Regions from separate parts of the Phytobacter sp. V91 genome, predicted to be linked through region 2. Evidence: predicted binding sites of a transcription regulator. Region 2 holds the regulator's gene; each other region holds the start of a gene.
What was found. The regulator PurR, encoded in region 2, represses purine synthesis genes. The targets are predictions, from matches to a motif close to CANGCAAACGTTTGCNTG.

Region 1 (6,473 bases), on a different contig from region 2:
CCGGCAATCACCACGCCAGGCTGGGCCAGCAGGCACAGTGCCGCGTTTTCACCAGACTCCACCACCAGCAGGCTCACGCTCTCACCGGTATCGCTTAAACAAACGCTGGCTGCCATTCCAGGCGCCGGAGACCAGGGGGTATTGTGGCTTAAAAAGTGCCAGCTTTTTGGCATTTGCGGTTTCAGGAAGCGAATCGCCACCAGCGCGTTAAGCACCAGTTCGGCACGCTGCTCAGCGGTCAGCATCAAATCCCGGCATTTTTCGTCGAAGGAAAAATAGAGGGCAGCATCATCCACACAAAAACCGCAAGGTGAAAATGCATCCGGGGTAAGCATTTTTCTGGCAAAACGGGAGCGGAATATCATGCCATTGGCTAAATCGAGCATCATACGATCGTGCTCATCATCAAAAAACCAACGCCATTTATCATCAGGCTTAATTCGCATACTACTCTCCCCTCCCCATTATCATCCCTTGATCCTTACATCCTTTTTACTGTTTTACTTATTGCCAGAATTAAGAAAAGACTAAAATGTACAATTTAGCAACAATGAGGGAATATAAATCAACCAGGGCTCGAAATAAAGCCCTGGCGAGATAAAGAGAGGAAAAAGATTAGATGTGAGTAACGATTTCTTTAATCAATGGCGGGCCTTTAAAAATAAAGCCAGAATAAATCTGCACCAATGACGCCCCGGCTTCCAGCTTCTCACGCGCGGCGATAACGGAATCAATGCCACCGACGCCAATAATCGGCAAACGACCATTTAATTCCAGCGAGAGGCGACGAATAATCTCTGTACTTTTTAATTGCAGTGGACGGCCACTTAAACCACCCGTTTCATTGCAATGTTTCATTCCCTGCACGAGAGATCTTTCGAGGGTCGTATTGGTTGCAATTACGCCATCTATATTATGGCGAACTAAACTGTCAGCCACCTGGATCAATTCTTCCTCAGAAAGATCCGGCGCGATCTTCACCGCCACTGGCACATATTTATGATGGATCTGCTGAAGCTCAGATTGTTTATTTTTAATCGCACTTAACAATGAATCCAGTGCTTCGCCATATTGTAATGTGCGCAGGCCTGGGGTGTTCGGCGAGGAAATATTAATGGCTATGTAACCCGCATAAGCATAGATTTTTTCCATACAAATCAGATAGTCATCTTTGCCCTGCTCGACAGGCGTATCTTTATTTTTGCCAATATTAATGCCCAGTACACCATCAAAATGGGCTTTTTTTACGTTCTCGACAAGGTTATCAACGCCGAGATTATTAAAGCCCATGCGGTTGATCAACCCTTCCGCTTCCACCAGACGGAAGATCCGCGGCTTATCATTGCCTGGCTGTGGTCGCGGCGTAACAGTACCGATTTCGATGGCGCCAAACCCCATCGCGGCCAGCGCATCGATGCATTCACCGTTTTTATCAAGTCCAGCAGCCAGACCGAGCGGGTTTTTGAAGGTCAACCCCATGCATTGTACTGGTTTTTCCGGCAAACGCTGACGGACAAGCGCTTCAAGCGGCGTTCCCGATACACGGCGTAACTGTTGAAATGTAAATTCATGAGCGCGCTCAGGATCGAGCTGGAAAAGGGCTTTACGAACGAAGGGATAGTACATGAACTCTCCTGGATTCCCGGTGTGCAAACCGGGGGCGTATTATCTTCGATCAGCCGATGAAATGGAATTGACCTGCGGCAAAAAAAGGCCAATTCAGCGCAAACGTTTACTTTCAGACCGAGGATGGCAGATTTTTGAACGGTTTTTCAGCAAATGGATGCTGACAGAGAGGGGGGAAACGGGCTGAAAACGTGCCGGGCAGGCAAAAATCCACCGCCCGGCCTTTTTATTACGCCAGTGCTTTACTGACTTTTTCGAACAGATCGCCTGAGAGATTGTCCAGCGCTTTCAGTTGCTCAAGTGCTGCGCGCATCAGCGCCTGACGTTTCACATCGTAGCGTTTCAGGCGGATCAGCGGCTCAATAAGTCGTGATGCAACCTGCGGGTTACGGCTGTTAAGTTCGGTAAGCATCTCCACCAGGAACTGATAGCCGCTGCCGTCTTCAGCATGGAATGCCGCCGGATTGCTGCCGGCAAAAGCCCCGATCAAAGAACGCACGCGGTTAGGATTGCTGAGGGTGAAAGAACGGTGCTGCAACAAGCCACGTACCGTTTCCAGTGCAGTCGGCGCCGGGCTCGTCGCCTGGAGAATTAACCACTTGTCCATAACCAGACCGTCATGATGCCATTTGTCATCATACTCCTGCATCAGCGTGTCGCGGCACGGCAATTGCGCAGCTACCGCCGCGGAGAGCGCAGCAAGGGCATCGGTCATATTATCGGCACTATGGTATTGCTGGCTGACCAGTTTATCGGCCAGTTGCGCATCGCCAAATGCAATATAACGCAGGCAGGTATTACGCAGAGAGCGCTTGCCAATATCTGCATGTTCAACGCGATAAGTCGCAAGTTTATTGGCGTTGTAAACCGCCAGCACTTCATCGGCCAGTTCGCTCGCCAGGGTGCGGGTAAGGGCTTCACGTACCGCAGCAATCGCCAGCGGATCGATAATCTCAAACAGTTCGGCAATTTCATTGGCCGATGGCAGAGTGAGGATCTCCGCCGCCAGCGCCGGATCAATGTGCTCATCCAGCAAAATAGCGCGGAAAGCATCGGCGACGTGCAGCGGCAATGACAATGGCTGGCCCTGCTGCTGACGAGCAACGTTGAGTTTGATATGGGTTGCCAGCAGACTTTGCGCGGCATCCCAGCGGGAAAAATCGTTGCTGGCATGACGCATCAGGAACGTCAGCTGCTGATCGCTCCATTTATATTCCAGTTTGACCGGTGCGGAGAATTCACGCAGCAGTGATGGCACAGGCTGGAAGTAAACGTTATCAAAAACAAAAGTCTGCTCCGCCTGGGTCACGTTCAACACATGATGTACCGGGTGTCCGTCTTTTTGCAGCGGGATAACCTTCCCTTCATTGTCGTAAAGCTCAATGTCGAACGGGATATGCAGTGGATGTTTTTCCTGCTGCTCGGCGGTTGCCGGCGTGCGCTGGCTGATGGTTAACCTGTACTGCTCGGTTGCCGGATTGTAGTCATCGTGCACGGTCACAACCGGCGTACCGGCCTGGCTGTACCAGCGACGGAAATGGGAGAGATCGATATTGGATGCATCTTCCATCGCCTGCACAAAGTCATCACAGGTTGCCGCGCTGCCGTCGTGACGTTCGAAATAGCGTTGCATTCCTTGCAGGAAGTTATCTTCACCAAGCAGGGTGTGCAGCATGCGGATCACTTCCGCACCTTTTTCATACACCGTCAGCGTGTAGAAGTTGTTCATCTCGATGACTTTATCCGGGCGGATCGGATGGGCCATCGGGCTGGCGTCTTCCGCAAACTGCATCCCACGCATGGTACGCACATTGCTGATGCGATTAACTGCGCGGGAGCCGAGGTCGGAGCTGAACTCCTGATCGCGGAACACCGTCAGGCCCTCTTTCAGGCTGAGCTGGAACCAGTCCCGGCAGGTCACGCGGTTACCGGTCCAGTTATGGAAATATTCATGTCCGATGACGCGTTCGATATCGAGGTAATCTTTATCAGTCGCGGTATCGGTTCGGGCCAGCACATATTTGGAGTTAAAGACGTTAAGACCTTTGTTCTCCATCGCGCCCATATTGAAGAAGTCGACGGCCACAATCATATAAATGTCGAGATCGTATTCGAGACCAAAACGCTGTTCATCCCACTTCATTGAGTTTTTCAGCGAGGTCATGGCCCATGGCGCACGATCGAGATTGCCACGGTCAACGTACAGTTCCAGCGCCACTTCACGCCCGGAATGGGTGGTGAACGTATCGCGCAGCACATCGAAGTCACCGGCTACCAGGGCAAACAGATAGCAAGGTTTCGGGAAAGGATCTTCCCATTTCATCCAGTGGCGGCCATTATCCAGTTCGCCCTGAGAAACACGGTTGCCGTTAGAAAGCAGGAACGGATACTCTGCTTTGTCAGCAATGATTGTCGTTGTAAAGCGCGCCAGCACGTCCGGGCGATCAAGATACCAGGTAATATGGCGGAAACCTTCAGCTTCACACTGGGTACAGAGCGCCTCGCCCGATTTGTAGAGGCCTTCCAGCGCGGTGTTGGCCGCCGGGCTGATTTCATTCACAATCCGCAGCGTAAAATGCTCTGGCAGATTGTCGATGACCAGTTGGTTATCTTCTTCTTTATAGTGCGTCCACGGCTGGTCATTAACATGAACAGAAACGAGCGTCAGGTCTTCGCCATCCAGGCGCAGTGGCACGGCGGAGGCGTTATTGCGTGATACAGAACTTAGCGCAGTGACAACGGTTTTTGCGGCATCCAGGTCAAAGGTCAAGTCAATATCGCTAATCAGGTAATCCGGCGCACGGTAGTCGTGGCGGTATTTGGCTTGTGGCTGTTGTGTCATAAAAAACCTTTAGCATCTTCTGTTGGTTACGTCTCCAGTCTATTCTTGTTGCCTTCATCTCGCCACGCAGAATGTTCAACTTTTCCGACGTAAAGGGCCATAACGCTACATTCTGCTAACATGTGGCACGAAATGCCATCGACCCCTTCTGTGCTATATGGTGTGATCGGGGTTCAATAAATCAATAAACAAGGTATACTCCAGCGGTTTTCACCTGCTTTGTTTATTGTACTAAACGCTCCTGTGAGAGGATGCTACGGCGCACCATGACTCAATTTGCTCACCCTGTACTGCATACGCTGCTGGATACTGATGCCTACAAATTGCATATGCAGCAGGCGGTGTATCATCACTACTACGATGTGCATGTAACGGCGGAGTTTCGCTGCCGTGGCGATGACCTGCTCGGTATTTACGCCGAGGCTATCCGGGAAGAAGTGGCTGCCATGCAGGATCTGCGCTTACAGGACGAAGAGTACCAGTGGCTGTCAGGACTGCCCTTTTTCCGGGCGGATTACCTGAACTGGCTGCGAAGCTTCCGCTACGATCCTCGTCAGGTGGTGGTCACCAATGACAACGGTAAGCTGCATATTCGCCTTTCTGGTCCCTGGCGCGAAGTGATCATGTGGGAAGTCCCGCTGCTTGCCGTGATCAGTGAACTGGTGCATCGCTACCGTTCACCGGATACGAGTGTGCAGCACGCTCTTGCGCACCTTGAGACAAAACTGGCGGATTTTGCTACCCGTACCGAAGGCCTGGATATGTCGGGCTTCCGTTTGATGGATTTTGGTACCCGTCGCCGTTTCTCCCGCGATGTGCAACAGGCCATTGTGGCGCGCCTGAAACAGGAGCCATGGTTTGTGGGGACCAGTAATTACGACCTGGCGCGTCGCCTGTCGCTGACGCCAATGGGCACCCAGGCCCATGAATGGTTCCAGGCACATCAGCAGATAAGCCCTGAACTGGCCACCAGCCAACGTGCGGCGCTGGCCGCATGGCTTGATGAGTACCCGGCACAGCTGGGGATCGCCCTGACCGACTGCATCACTATGGATGCTTTCCTGCGCGATTTTGGTCCGGAGTTCGCGACCCGCTATCAGGGCCTGCGCCACGACTCCGGGGATCCTGTTGAATGGGGCGAAAAAGCCATTGCCCACTATGAGAAGTTGGGTATCGATCCCTTATCAAAGACCCTTATCTTCTCTGACAATCTGGATCTGAATAAAGCGCTCGACTTGTACCGCCATTTTGCCGCCCGCGTGGATCTTGGTTTTGGCATTGGTACCCGACTGACCTGCGATATTCCCGAGGTTAAGCCGCTGAATATCGTTATCAAGCTGGTCGAGTGTAATGGCAAACCGGTCGCCAAATTATCTGACAGCCCGGGTAAAACTATCTGCCACGATAAAGCTTTTGTCCGTGCGCTACGGGAAGCTTTTGACCTGCCGCAGATTAAAAAAGCCAGTTAACCCCTTCTTTATTAGCTCTGCCGGGTAAGTATCTGCTTATCCGGCAGAGTAAAAAGGGGACATCCTCGATTTATTTCTGAAATCTCCCTCTTCTGCTGCGAATTCTGCTTGTCTGATGGCGCTCGCCAGGTAACATAGGTATCCCCCCTTTCACGGGCGGATAAATGATTATTTTTTCCAGACAATTAACAGAGAGAATATTATGAGCGTTGTGCCTGTAGCCGACGTCATCCACAGCCGTGTTGCCGTTGACCAAGAAGTCACCGTGCGCGGATGGGTGCGTACCCGCCGAGATTCAAAAGCTGGCATCTCCTTCCTCGCCGTCTATGACGGTTCCTGCTTTGATCCTGTACAGGCCGTTATTAATAATTCTCTGCCCAATTATAATGAAGACGTTTTGCGTCTGACCACCGGTTGCTCAGTGGTTGTTACAGGCAAAATTGTTGAATCGCCGGGCGAAGGTCAGAGCTTAGAAATTCAGGCCACCCAGGTCGAAGTAACCGGCTGGGTTGAAGATCCGGATACCTATCCGATGG
Region 2 (6,473 bases):
TTGCCCAAAGAGAAGCCCACGCCAATCAGCACCAGCATGGCGGTAATAAATGCCGGACCAGCATCAGCAATGTCATGCAGTACCGGTGAGATATAGGTATAGAGCGTAAACATCGCTCCGGCGCCAAGAACGGTGGTTAACAGGGCAGAGACGACCTGCGGGCGCATCAGAACGGTCAGTTCTTTGCGTACATCGGGTTTCTCCCCGGCACTGCCTTTTGGCAGGGAGAGATACAGACTTACCATTGCAATCACGCCAAGACCGGCAGTCGCCAGGAAGGACATCCGCCAGCCAATGGTTTCACCAAGCCAGGTTGCAGCGGGCACTCCGCCAATATTGGCGATGGTCAGTCCCATAAACATGGTTGCAACCGCACTGGCCTGCTTCTCTTTTGCAACCACGCTTGCCGCCACAACCGAACCCAGGCCAAAAAACGCTCCGTGATTGAGGCTGGTGATAATGCGCGACAGCATCAGGGTGGTGTAGTCGGGAGCGATGGCTGACAGCACATTCCCGAGGGTAAAGATGGCCATTAAAAAGATAAGCGCATTACGTCTGGCGCGATGTGAAAGCAGCAACGTCATTAACGGCGCCCCCACCATGACCCCAATGGCATAGGCGCTGATCAGCATCCCGGCGGCGGGAATGGAGACATCGACGCCGCGCGCAATCACGGGCAGTAATCCCATTGGCGAGAACTCAGTGGTGCCGATACCAAACGCGCTGACAGCCAGGGCAAGCAGTGGGAAATTGATTTTCATGATTTATTAACTCCGGAAATGCGGTGTCGTTAGCCGACAGCCTCGCAGAAGAGAAAAGTATGACATAAATCACAAAAAACAGCGGTTAGCGATATGAGAAAAGACTATTGCCGGAAAGAGAATAATGGGGGGAAACGTCGAGGGAGAGGTGCCTCCCTCGTGGTCAATCAATTCAGAGCAGCAGTCATTGCACCCGCCACGATCACGGCAAGCACGATTACGGTGGTCATTAAAGAAAACTTCAGGTCGGTACTCATCAATTTTTCTCCTTTTCTAATTCCCCACAAAAAGTGAGATAGCGCATTTTTGCATAAATAAACGTAAAAATCTTGCAGGAATTAGATTGATATACGTTTTAGCACTTCCCCTTTTGGTCAAGATAAGACAAAATTCGACGCTAAATTTATTAGCGTACCGGCCATTGACTCCCCTCCTGACGTCCAGTGTCTTTTTCCCGGCGTAATACAGTCCCTCGCGCGGGCAAAGGGTGAAGTAAGGCAAACGTTTACCTTAAGTATTTTCAGGAGCTTATGATATGGCATGGAGTGACATCTGATGGCAACGATCAAAGACGTAGCGAAGCGAGCAAACGTTTCCACCACAACCGTATCACATGTAATTAACAAGACGCGTTTCGTGGCTGAAGAGACGCGTAACGCTGTGTGGGCGGCAATCAAAGAGCTTCATTATTCGCCGAGCGCCGTCGCCCGTAGCCTCAAGGTGAATCACACCAAATCCATTGGTCTGCTGGCGACCAGCAGTGAAGCGGCCTACTTTGCCGAGATCATTGAAGCCGTTGAGAAAAACTGTTTTCAGAAGGGTTACACCCTGATTCTGGGCAATGCCTGGAACAATTTTGAAAAACAAGGCGCTTACCTGTCGATGATGGCGCAAAAACGCGTCGACGGCCTGCTGGTGATGTGTTCCGAATACCCGGAATCACTGCTCAATATGCTCGAAGAGTATCGCCATATTCCGATGGTGGTTATGGACTGGGGTGAAGCGAAAGCTGACTTTACCGACACCGTTATCGATAACGCGTTTGAAGGCGGCTATATGGCCGGGCGCTATCTGGTCGAGCGCGGTCACCGCGATATTGGCGTTATCCCCGGCGCGCTGGAGCGTAACACCGGCGCGGGTCGCCTGGCCGGTTTTATGAAGGCCATGGACGAGGCGCATATCAGCGTCCCGGAAAACTGGATTGTGCAGGGTGATTTTGAACCTGAGTCCGGTTACCGCGCGATGCAACAGATCCTGGCGCAATCGCCGCGTCCGACCGCTATCTTCTGCGGCGGCGATATTATGGCGATGGGGGCACTGTGCGCCGCGGATGAGATGGGGCTGCGCGTGCCGCAGGACATTTCGCTGATCGGCTACGATAACGTGCGCAACTCCCGCTTCTTTACCCCGGCGCTGACCACCATCCACCAGCCGAAGGATTCGCTGGGGGAGACCGCATTCAATATGCTGCTTGACCGTATCGTGAACAAACGCGAAGTGTCGCAGTCCATCGAAGTCCACCCGCGGCTGATTGAACGTCGTTCCGTGGCTGATGGCCCTTTCCGCGACTATCGCCGTTAATCTGCTTTCCCGGGAGCAGGTCAATCCTGCTCCCACAGCCACTCCCGGTTCAGTGTTTCACTGTCCCCCAGGTAGCTGAGTAACCAGTTCAGCGCAGGTGAGGCGTCATTTTGTTGCCATGTCAGGCAGCAGGCCGCATCCGGGAACGGATTTTCCAGCTCCAGCGCCACCCACTCTCCCCGGTCAAGCCACGGGCGCGCGAAATGCGCCGGAACCATCCCCACACATAATCCGGCAGAGAGACAGGCCGCCGAGGATTCCCAGTCCGGGGCCACGACCCGCTTTTGATTGTTCAGCAGCCAGGTAATGCGTTTGGGTAACGATCGCGAGGTATCTTCCCGCACCAGTGAAGGCCAGTTGCGTAATGTATCGTCACTCAGTGGGCCGTCGAGACTCGCCAGCGGATGGTGTTGCGCAACCACACATTTCCAGCTCAGCATGCCCATATCGCGGAAAGTGTAACGCCCTCCCACCGGAATAGCCTGCGTTGCCCCGATAGCCAGCTCAACGCGACCATCAGCCAGCGCATCCCACACGCCATTGAACACTTCCTGGAACACCAGCAGTTCCACATCACTAAAATGGCGATAAAAATCAACAATCATTTGCCGGGTACGCTCAGGCTTAACAATATTGTCGACCGCAATCGCCAGCTGGCCCCGCCAGCCATTGGCAATTTGCTGACATTGCTGGCGGGTGACCTGCATTTTTTTGATAACAGATCGTCCTTCTTTTAAAAACAGTGCGCCGGCAGGGGTAAGTTCGACGTCACGATGGCGACGATGAAAAAGCTCTACCGCCAGCCACTCCTCCAGTTGTCGCACGGTGTAGCTGACAGCAGAGGGTACACGGTGTAACTCCTGCGCTGCGCCACTGAAACTTCCGTTGCGCGCAACCGCATCTACCACTTCAAGAGAATATTCTGACCACATATTGTGCCTGCAAAAAATTTGAAACCAGTACGCAAATATTAGCGTTTCACAAGCTAAGTTTCACTCCCTAGACTCGTCACCCTGTTCACCTGCACAACAAAGAGATATTGCCATGCAACCTGGAAAAGGATTTTTAGTCTGGCTGGCGGGATTAAGCGTACTCGGCTTCCTCGCAACCGATATGTATTTGCCTGCTTTTGCTGACATCCAGCAAGACTTAAACACCTCCGCCGCCGCCGTCAGCGCCACCCTGAGCCTGTTCCTCGCCGGTTTTGCCGTCGCCCAGTTGGTATGGGGCCCCTTATCGGACCGTTACGGACGCAAACCTGTCTTACTGAGCGGGCTGACTATTTTTGCCATGGGTTGTCTGGGGATGATCTGGGTGCAAGATGCCGTCTGGCTGCTGGTATTACGCTTTATCCAGGCGGTAGGGGTTTGTGCCGCCGCGGTGACCTGGCAGGCGCTGGTGACCGATCACTACCCGGCGCAGCGCACCAACCGCATCTTTGCCACCATCATGCCGCTGGTCGGGTTATCCCCTGCTCTTGCCCCCTTACTGGGGAGCTGGATCCTTGCGCACTTCTCCTGGCAAGCTATTTTCGCCACGCTGTTTATCATTACGCTGATGTTGATGCTGCCCGCGCTGCGTTTACGCCCGGTCGCCACAAAAGCGGCCCCGGGTGCTGCTCCCGTCACCTTTGGCGCATTGCTGCGTGACCGTGCTTATCGCGGCAACGTACTGATTTATGCCGCATGTTCGGCCAGCTTTTTTGCCTGGCTGACAGGTTCGCCGTTTATTCTGCATGAAATGGGTTACGGCCCGGCAATTATTGGCCTGAGTTATGTCCCTCAAACCATCGCTTTTTTAGTCGGTGGCTACAGCTGCCGCTGGGCGCTGCAAAAGTGGTCCGGCGCACGTTTGCTCCCGTGGCTGCTGACGGCCTATGCCGCAAGCGTAATCGCCACCTGGGCAGTCGGCTTAGTGCCGAACGCCTCGCTGACTTCGCTGCTGATCCCGTTCTGCCTGATGGCGGTAGCAAATGGTGCGATTTACCCGATCGTCGTCGCCCAGGCGCTGCGTCCTTTCCCTCACGCCACCGGCCGTGCGGCTGCATTGCAAAACACATTGCAGTTAGGGCTGTGCTTTATTGCCAGCTTGCTCGTTTCGGCGCTGATTGCTGTCCCGTTACTGGCCACCACCAGCGTTATGCTGTCGACCGTATTGCTGGCAGGATTGGGTTTCAGAATGCAGCGTCACGAGAGTGATGCCCGTCACAATAAACAACCGCTGGAATCATCGACGCAGGGGTAATTGCGATTGCGATTATGTGACAGTAAAGTGATTAGCTTGCTAACAGTTTTTGGTTGAATCAGCCGATTTTGGGGCCTATACTCATTTTCGGCTGTTGATAAAATAAAATTATGCACGCGTTAGCGGGAGCCGGATCGCTCCCGTTTCACCATGGATGGCCTTTCTGGCAAGGGTCTCCCTTCCTCTGTTCTACGTCGGATATCAGCCTCACGGTTTAGCCGTGATCTTTCTCACGCCCCAAAAGCGGCAGCGCATTTTGACGGCATCGATCACTTGCAGGTGATGGAGAAGTTATGAGTTCATCGTGTATAGAAGAGGTCAGTGTACGGGATGATAACTGGTTCCGTATAGCAAGCGAGCTATTAGGCCGCGCCGGTATTCAGGTTAACGGTTCGGCTGCGTCGGATATCCAGGTTAAGCATCCTGATTTTTTTAAACGAGTGTTACAAGAGGGTTCGCTTGGGCTTGGGGAAAGTTACATGGACGGCTGGTGGGAATGCGACCGGCTGGACACGTTTTTTACTAAAGTGCTGCGTGCCGGGCTGGAGAATCAACTTCCGCGCCATGTGAAAGACACGCTACGAATTGCCGGGGCAAGATTATTTAATCTGCAAAGCAAAAAACGGGCATGGATCGTCGGCAAAGAACATTACGATTTAGGCAATGACCTGTTCAGCCGAATGTTAGATCCGCAGATGCAATACTCTTGCGCCTACTGGAAAGATGCCGGGAGTCTCGAAGAGGCGCAAATCGCCAAACTTACCCTGATATGTGAAAAATTACAGCTTGCGCCGGGTATGCGGGTACTGGATATCGGTTGTGGCTGGGGTGGACTGGCGCAATTTATGGCGCAACATTATGGTGTTCATGTGGTTGGGGTGACCATTTCCGCCGAGCAGCAAAAACTCGCTCAGCGTCGTTGTTCAGGCCTCGATGTGGACATTCGCCTCCAGGATTATCGCGATCTCAATGAACAATTTGATCGTATTGTCTCTGTCGGGATGTTTGAGCATGTGGGGCCGAAAAACTATGCCACCTATTTTGCCGTCGTCGACCGCAATCTCAAACCCGATGGGTTATTTCTCCTCCACACCATTGGTTCTAAAAAAACCGATCTTAGCGTGGATCCGTGGATTGACCGCTATATTTTCCCCAATGGCTGTCTGCCTTCAGTGCGCCAGATTGCCAGCGCCAGCGAGTCTCATTTTGTGATGGAAGACTGGCATAACTTTGGCGCGGATTACGACAAAACCTTAATGGCATGGCACGCGCGCTTCCATGAGAGCTGGCCGGACATTGCCGGTAACTATACCGAGCGCTTTAAACGGATGTTCACTTACTATTTGAATGCCTGCGCGGGCGCTTTTCGTGCGCGGGATATTCAACTCTGGCAGATTGTTTTTAGCCGGGGTGTGGAGAGTGGCTTACGCGTAGCGCGCTGATTAAAATAAACCCCGAAGATTCGGGGTTTATTTCTTATTCTTCGCTGTTCACGGCGCTGGCCGAAGCAGCTTCTTTTGCCGCCAGCACGCGCTCTACCGTGTCGACGACCGCCTGAGTTTGCGGGTCGATCTCAATATTCACCCGCTGTCCCAGCTTCTTGCCCCCAAGGGTTGTGCGCTGGAGAGTCTCCGGAATCAAGTGTACGCAAAAACGCGTCGCGGTCACTTCACCCACTGTCAGGCTGATCCCATCAATGCCAATAAATCCTTTGTAGAGGATATATTTCATTAATGTCGGGTCCTGAACCTTAAACCAGATCTGACGATTATTTTCTGAGGTGAGAATTTTAGAGATTTCAGCGGTGGTCATAATATGGCCGGACATCACATGCCCGCCAATTTCATCACTGAATTTCACCGCGCGTTCCACATTAACCGAATCGCC
Region 3 (6,473 bases), on a different contig from region 2:
ACATCACAAGTGTTGCGCCGCCAAGCACCGGCTCAGGCAACTGTTGTACGAAGGCCGCCACCGCCGGGAACAGACCCATCACCATCAGCATCACGGCAACGAAGAAGCCGACGTAACGGCTGGCGACGCCGGTCAACTGAATCACCCCGTTGTTCTGACCAAAACAGGAGTTCGGGAAGGTGTTGAACACGGCGGAAACAAAGGAGTTGAGGCCGTTAGCCAGCACGCCGCCTTTCAGACGTTTCATATACAGCGGGCCGGAGACGGGCTGTTCGGAGACGTCGGAGGTGGCGGTAATATCGCCAATGGTTTCCAGCGAGGTAATCATAAAGACCAGCATCAGCGGCAGCAGCAGGCTCCAGTCGATGCTCAGGCCGTAGTACAGCGGAGTCGGGATCATAAAGGCGCTGGACGGCGCATTATAGGCCGGGAGCATACCCATCATCATTGCCACCACATAACCTACCGCCATCGCAATCACCAGAGAGGCGATACGCAGGTAAGGGTTACGCTGACGGTTAAGCAGAATGATTATCGCGAGAACAATCCCTGCCAGCAGCAGGTTTTTCGGCGCACCGAAGGTGTTGTTCGCCATTGCGCCAAAGCCGCCGCCGACCGACGTCAGGCCAACCTGAATCAGCGACAGGCCGATAATCATCACCACCACGCCTGAAACCAGCGGCGTAATCACCCGGCGGGCAAAGGGCAGGATACGGGAGATAACCATCTCAGTGCAGCTTGCCAGCATCAGGGAACCGAACAGGGCTGCCATCATTGTCGGCACATCGGCACCGCCGGTTTTCAGGGCTGTACCGCCCATAATCAGCGGCGCAACAAAGTTAAAGCTGGTGCCCTGTATAGAGAGCAGACCGGATCCGACCGGACCCCAGGCTTTAATCTGGATAATTGATGCCACGCCGGAGGCGAACAGCGACATGCTGATAATGTGCTGCGTATCCTGAGCCGGTAAACCCAGCGCCTGGCAGATCAACAGACCCGGCGTAATCACGCCCACAAACATGGCCAGCAGATGTTGCAGCGCGGCAAAGATGGTCTGCGCCATGGGCGGGCGGTCTTCCAGGCGATAGATCAGTTCGCTGGGTTGGGTGTGCGCAACCGTTTGCGCATTTTCGGACTCGATGGTGTTAACGGACATCGCAAACAATCCCCTGATGGAAAAGCGGAGATTTTAGCGGACTGTTTGGTAAAAGCAAACGGTTGCTAATCAATAAACATTAGTTTTATAAAGAATGTTGAAGGCGGTGAATCGGGTTCTAAGGCATCTGTGCCGATGAGCAAATTAAAGGAAGTAAAATCAGGCGTTTGAATAACGCTCGGTTTCCGGCATCCAGCGTTCAATCAGGGCCTGCGCCTGTTGTGGATAGCGTTCATGAATATGGCGGGCAAGGCGTTGCACTTCGGGGATCATCCCCTGGTCGCGCAGCAGGTCCGCCACTTTGAACTCCGCATTGCCAGTCTGACGGGTACCGAGCAGTTCGCCCGGGCCGCGAATTTCCAGATCTTTTTGCGCAATCACGAAACCGTCGTTGCTGTCGCGCAGTACCTGCAGGCGCATTTGCGCGGTCTTTGACAGGGGCGATTTATAGAGCAGCACGCAGTGCGATGCCACCGCACCGCGCCCGACGCGGCCCCGCAGCTGGTGCAGTTGCGCAAGACCCAGACGCTCCGGGTTTTCGATAATCATCAGGCTGGCGTTGGGCACATCCACGCCCACTTCGATAACGGTGGTGGCAATCAACAGGTGCAGGTCGCCCTGCTTGAAGGCCTGCATCACCGCCTGTTTTTCTGCCGGCTTCATGCGGCCATGCACCAGGCCGATATTCAGCTCTGGCAGCGCCAGTTTCAGCTCTTCCCATGTGGCTTCTGCGGCCTGAGCTTCGAGCAGCTCTGACTCTTCAATCAGCGTACAGACCCAGTAGGCCTGACGGCTTTCTTCGGTGCAGGCATGGCGCACGCGGTTAATGATGTCGCTGCGACGGGTATCCGGTATCGCGACGGTGGTGACGGGGGTTCTGCCCGGCGGCATCTCATCAATCACCGAGGTATCGAGATCGGCATAAGCGGTCATCGCCAGAGTACGTGGGATTGGGGTGGCGGTCATGATTAACTGGTGCGGGTGGAAGCCCTGCTGCTGACCTTTTTCCCGCAGCGCCAGACGCTGGTGGACGCCAAAACGGTGCTGTTCGTCGATAATCACCAGCGCGAGGCCGCTAAACTGCACCTGTTCCTGGAAGATAGCGTGGGTACCCACCACCATCTGTACCTGGCCGCTGGCAATCGCCTCCTGCTGCGCCAGTCGTGCTTTCCCCTTTTGCTTACCCGCCAGCCAGCCCACTTCGACGCCCAGCGGCGCAAACCAGCTGCGGAAGTTGTTGGCGTGCTGTTCAGCCAGCAGTTCGGTTGGGGCCATCAGCGCCACCTGATTGCCGTTGGCAATCGCGCGCAGTGCCGCAAGTGCTGCGACCAGGGTTTTACCCGAGCCGACATCTCCCTGGACTAAACGCATCATCGGTACGTCGAGCGCCATATCACGCTCGATTTCCGCTACTACCCGCGCCTGTGCCCCGGTGGGCTTGAACGGCAGCGAGGCCAGCAGATTGTTTTTAAGGGCGTCTTTCGCCCCCAGCGGTTTGGCATGATAACGCTGGGCGCCCGCACGCACGGCCAGCATGCTGAGGTTATGCGCCAGCAGCTCTTCCAGAATCAAACGCCGCTGTGCCGGATGCTGCCCGGTTTCCAGGTCGGCAAGCTGGAGAGACGGCGGCGGGCGATGTAGCGTGCGCAAGGCTTCTGGCAGGGACATCAGACCCTGCGCCAGCTCCGGCGGCAACAGCTCCGCGATGGCGCAGGTATCGAGTAAATCCAGCGCCTGATCGGTGAGTTTGCGCAACGTCGCCTGTTTTACCCCTTCGGTGGTGGGGTAAACCGGCGTTAAGGTTTCTTGTAATTCTGGCGTACTGAGATCGCCCTGTACGCGGTATTCCGGGTGGATCATCTCCGCGCCATATTTCCCGCGCTTTGCTTCACCGTAGGCCAGTACGCGACGTCCGGTCGCCAGGCTGTTTTTCATCGCCGCGTTGAAGTTGAAGAAACGCATGGTGAGGATGCCGGAACCATCGCTTATCTGGCAGGTCATCATCCGGCGCCCGCCAAAGGTGATATTGCAGTTCAGCACTTCGCCTTCCACCGTGGCGTATATGCCCGGCAGCAGGTCGGCAATGGGGTAAAGCTGGGTGCGGTCTTCGTAACGCAGCGGCAGATGTAACAGCAGATCCTGCACGGTGTGCAGGCCTATTTTTGCAAGCTTACTGGCCTGAGCGGCGCCGACACCGGTGAGGGTGTTAAGGGGGACAGCATCCAGCAGCCTGGCATTTATCATCTTACGCTGATGCCTGCATAGTGGCCCACCAGGCTGGATCGGCTTCGACTTCACCCAGATCATTTATATAAGGTCTGGGCAGCCCTTTGTTTTTCGCCACTCTGGCCAGCACCGGATAGCCGCCTTCAAACAACAGGCGCTGCTGCTCTTCGTCCGGCAGCATGCAGTTTTTACGCTGGTACATTCCAGCATTCTGGCGCTGTTTCTGGGCTTCATAGAGGATAAGAGCCGAGGCGACGGAGACGTTCAGTGACTGCACCATACCGATCATCGGGATAACAATATCCTGATCGGCGAGTGCCAGAGCTTGCCCGGTGATCCCGGTTTTTTCCTGGCCCATTAAAATGCAGGTTGGGCGGGTGTAGTCGATTTCGCGGAAATCAACGGCTTTGGCGGAAAGGTGTGTCGCGAGGATCTGCATCCCGCTGCTTTTCAGATGGCCAACCGCATCACCAATGGTGGTGTGGGTTTTCACCGTCACCCAACTGTTGCTACCAGCGGCAGAAGCCATGGGACGCAGCGTGGCGCCCGCCCAGACGGCATGCACTTCATGGACGCCCACGGCGTCAGCGGTGCGGATAATCGCGGAAACGTTATGGGGTTTATGGACCTGCTCCATACATACGGTCAGGTCCGGTTGACGCCTGGCGAGCATTTCACGGATTCGCGCGTAACGTTCAGGGCTCATCGTGCTAGTTTCGGTTACGGGTGACTTTAATCACATCCGGCATAACACGGATTTTGCGCATGATGTTTGCCAGATGTACGCGATCGCGTGACGTCAGACGGATATAGGCGCTGTAAACGCGACCGTCTTTCTCTTCCGTATTCAGGCTTTGAATATTGGATGACGCGGTGTTGATGGCTGCCGTCAGATTTGCCAGCGCACCCTGATGGTTGAACATATCCACCCGGATTTCGGTGATAAATTCCTGCGCGGTGTCTTTGTCCCACTCCACCGCCATAAATTTCTCTGGCTCTTTCTGATAGCCACGAATATTACGGCAGGATTCATGATGGATAACCAGCCCTTTACCGGGGCTGACATGCGCCACGATCGGGTCACCAGGAATAGGGCGACAACATTTGGCGAAGGTGATCAGCACGCCATCGGCGCCTTTGATTGGCAGATGTCCGCCGCCGCCGCCGGTGCTGGTGGTTACCGGCGTTGCCACCGTGGCATCACCCTGTTGCAGGTTTTTCGCCACCACCACGCTCATCGCATTGCCCAGACCGATTTCTGCCAGCAGATCGTCAAGTGACGCCAGCTTCATGCGGTCCAGCTCATGCTGAATATGTTCCTGCGGGATCTCGGCCAGTTTACGGCTGCCGCCGAGAGCGTGATTGAGCAGACGGCGGCCAAGGCTGACGGAGTCATCACGCTTCAGGTTTTTCAGTAACTGACGGATTTTGGCGCGCGCTCTGGAGCTGACCACAAAATTGAGCCAGGCCGCATTCGGACGTGCGCCCGGTGCGGTAATGATTTCTACCGTCTGGCCGCTGGCAAGAGACTGCGACAGCGGGTACGGCTGACGGTCAACGCGGGCGCCCACGCAGGCGTGACCGATGTCGGTATGCACCGCATAAGCGAAGTCAACCGGCGTAGCACCTGCAGGCAGTTCGACAATGCGGCCTTCCGGGGTGAAAACATAAATCTCATCCGGGAAGAGATCAGATTTTACGCTCTCAATAAATTCAAAGGAGCTGCCTGCGCTCTGTTGCAGTTCCAGCAGGCTTTGCATCCAGCGTTGGGCGCGAATTTGCGCCGTGGTGCTGCTTTCGCCACCGTCTTCTTTGTAAGCCCAGTGAGCCGCAACCCCCATTTCCGCCATCTGGTCCATGTCTTCGGTGCGGATCTGCACTTCAACCGGAACGCCGTGCGGGCCAATCATCGAGGTGTGCAAAGATTGATAGCCGTTCGCTTTCGGAATGGCGATGTAATCTTTAACGCGACCCGGACGCGGCTTGTAGAGGCTGTGCATCTGGCCAAGTACGCGGTAGCAGGTATCGGCGTCATGAACGATAACGCGAAACGCGTAGATATCCATGATCGAGTGGAAACGCTGCTCTTTGAGCATCATCTTGCAGTAGATGGAGTAGAGATGTTTTTCCCGACCGCTGACGCGACAGGGGATCCCGGCTTCCTGTAAACGCCCTTCAATCTCCGCAAGGATTTTCTGAATCATCTCTTTGCGGTTGCCCCGTGCGGCTTTGACCACCTCTTTAATGACGCGGTAGCGATTTGGGTGCAACGCTTCAAAGCCCAGCTCTTCAAGCTCGGTTTTGATGTGATGGATACCTAAACGGTGCGCCAGCGGGCTGTAGATTTCGAGGGTTTCACGGGCAATACGCCGACGCTTATCCGGGCGTAATGAGCCCAACGTGCGCATGTTGTGAGTACGGTCAGCGAGTTTGATGAGAATGACGCGGATATCCTGCACCATCGCCATAATCATCTTGCGAAAGTTTTCGGCCTGGGCCTCTTTCTTATCGCGGAACTTGAGTTTATCAAGTTTTGACACCCCTTCTACCAGCTCGGCAACGCTTTTACCGAACAGCTGTTCCATATCCTGGTAGGTGGCAGGGGTATCTTCAATCACGTCATGCAGCAGGGCAGCCATTAAGGTTTCGTGGTCGAGTTTCATCTCGGCCAGAATACAGGCCACCGCTACCGGATGGGTGATATAGGGTTCACCGCTTGAACGTGTCTGGCCCTCGTGAGCATCACGAGCGACGAGGTACGCCTGCCGAAGACGTTTAATCTGGTCTTCCGGCAGGTAGTTTTGAATCAGCTGATTCAGGCTTTCAAACAGATACAAGGGGGACCCGCTTTTTGATTAACGACGACCTTCAGCAATCGCGGTAACAGCTTGTAATTCAGCGGCTTCCTGCTCTTGCTGTTCCTGGCGCTCACGGACGTCGAGGATCTGGTTGTTGATCAGACCTTCTTCGATTTCGCGCAGGGCGATAACGGTGGTTTTATCGTTTTCTTCCGGTACCAGCGGATCCTTTCCGCCTACCTGCATCTGACGAGCGCGACGCGCGGCGACCAGTACCAGGTCAAAACGGTTAC

Region 1: a site for PurR is predicted at 1,722-1,739, ahead of pyrD (quinone-dependent dihydroorotate dehydrogenase). Genes of this name have one in related genera too.
Region 3: a site for PurR is predicted at 1,208-1,225, ahead of ACSZO4_RS12930 (nucleobase:cation symporter-2 family protein). Genes of this name have one in related genera too.

What each region holds. Positions count from the first base shown of each region.
Region 1 covers NZ_CBFFRJ010000055.1:4,225-10,697, reverse strand. The annotation lists gene zapC (cell division protein ZapC) at 1-446, opposite strand, end outside; gene pyrD (quinone-dependent dihydroorotate dehydrogenase) at 616-1,626, opposite strand; gene pepN (aminopeptidase N) at 1,856-4,468, opposite strand; gene pncB (nicotinate phosphoribosyltransferase) at 4,735-5,937, shown strand; gene asnS (asparagine--tRNA ligase) at 6,140-6,473, shown strand, end outside.
Region 2 covers NZ_CBFFRJ010000048.1:26,025-32,497, forward strand. The annotation lists gene ACSZO4_RS12010 (MFS transporter) at 1-761, opposite strand, end outside; gene ACSZO4_RS12015 (YnhF family membrane protein) at 929-1,018, opposite strand; gene purR (HTH-type transcriptional repressor PurR) at 1,317-2,342, shown strand; gene punR (DNA-binding transcriptional activator PunR) at 2,363-3,274, opposite strand; gene punC (purine nucleoside transporter PunC) at 3,387-4,586, shown strand; gene cfa (cyclopropane fatty acyl phospholipid synthase) at 4,880-6,028, shown strand; gene ACSZO4_RS12040 (riboflavin synthase subunit alpha) at 6,063-6,473, opposite strand, start outside.
Region 3 covers NZ_CBFFRJ010000054.1:21,391-27,863, forward strand. The annotation lists gene ACSZO4_RS12930 (nucleobase:cation symporter-2 family protein) at 1-1,156, opposite strand, end outside; gene recG (ATP-dependent DNA helicase RecG) at 1,316-3,397, opposite strand; gene trmH (tRNA (guanosine(18)-2'-O)-methyltransferase TrmH) at 3,402-4,088, opposite strand; gene spoT (bifunctional GTP diphosphokinase/guanosine-3',5'-bis pyrophosphate 3'-pyrophosphohydrolase) at 4,093-6,219, opposite strand; gene rpoZ (DNA-directed RNA polymerase subunit omega) at 6,238-6,473, opposite strand, start outside.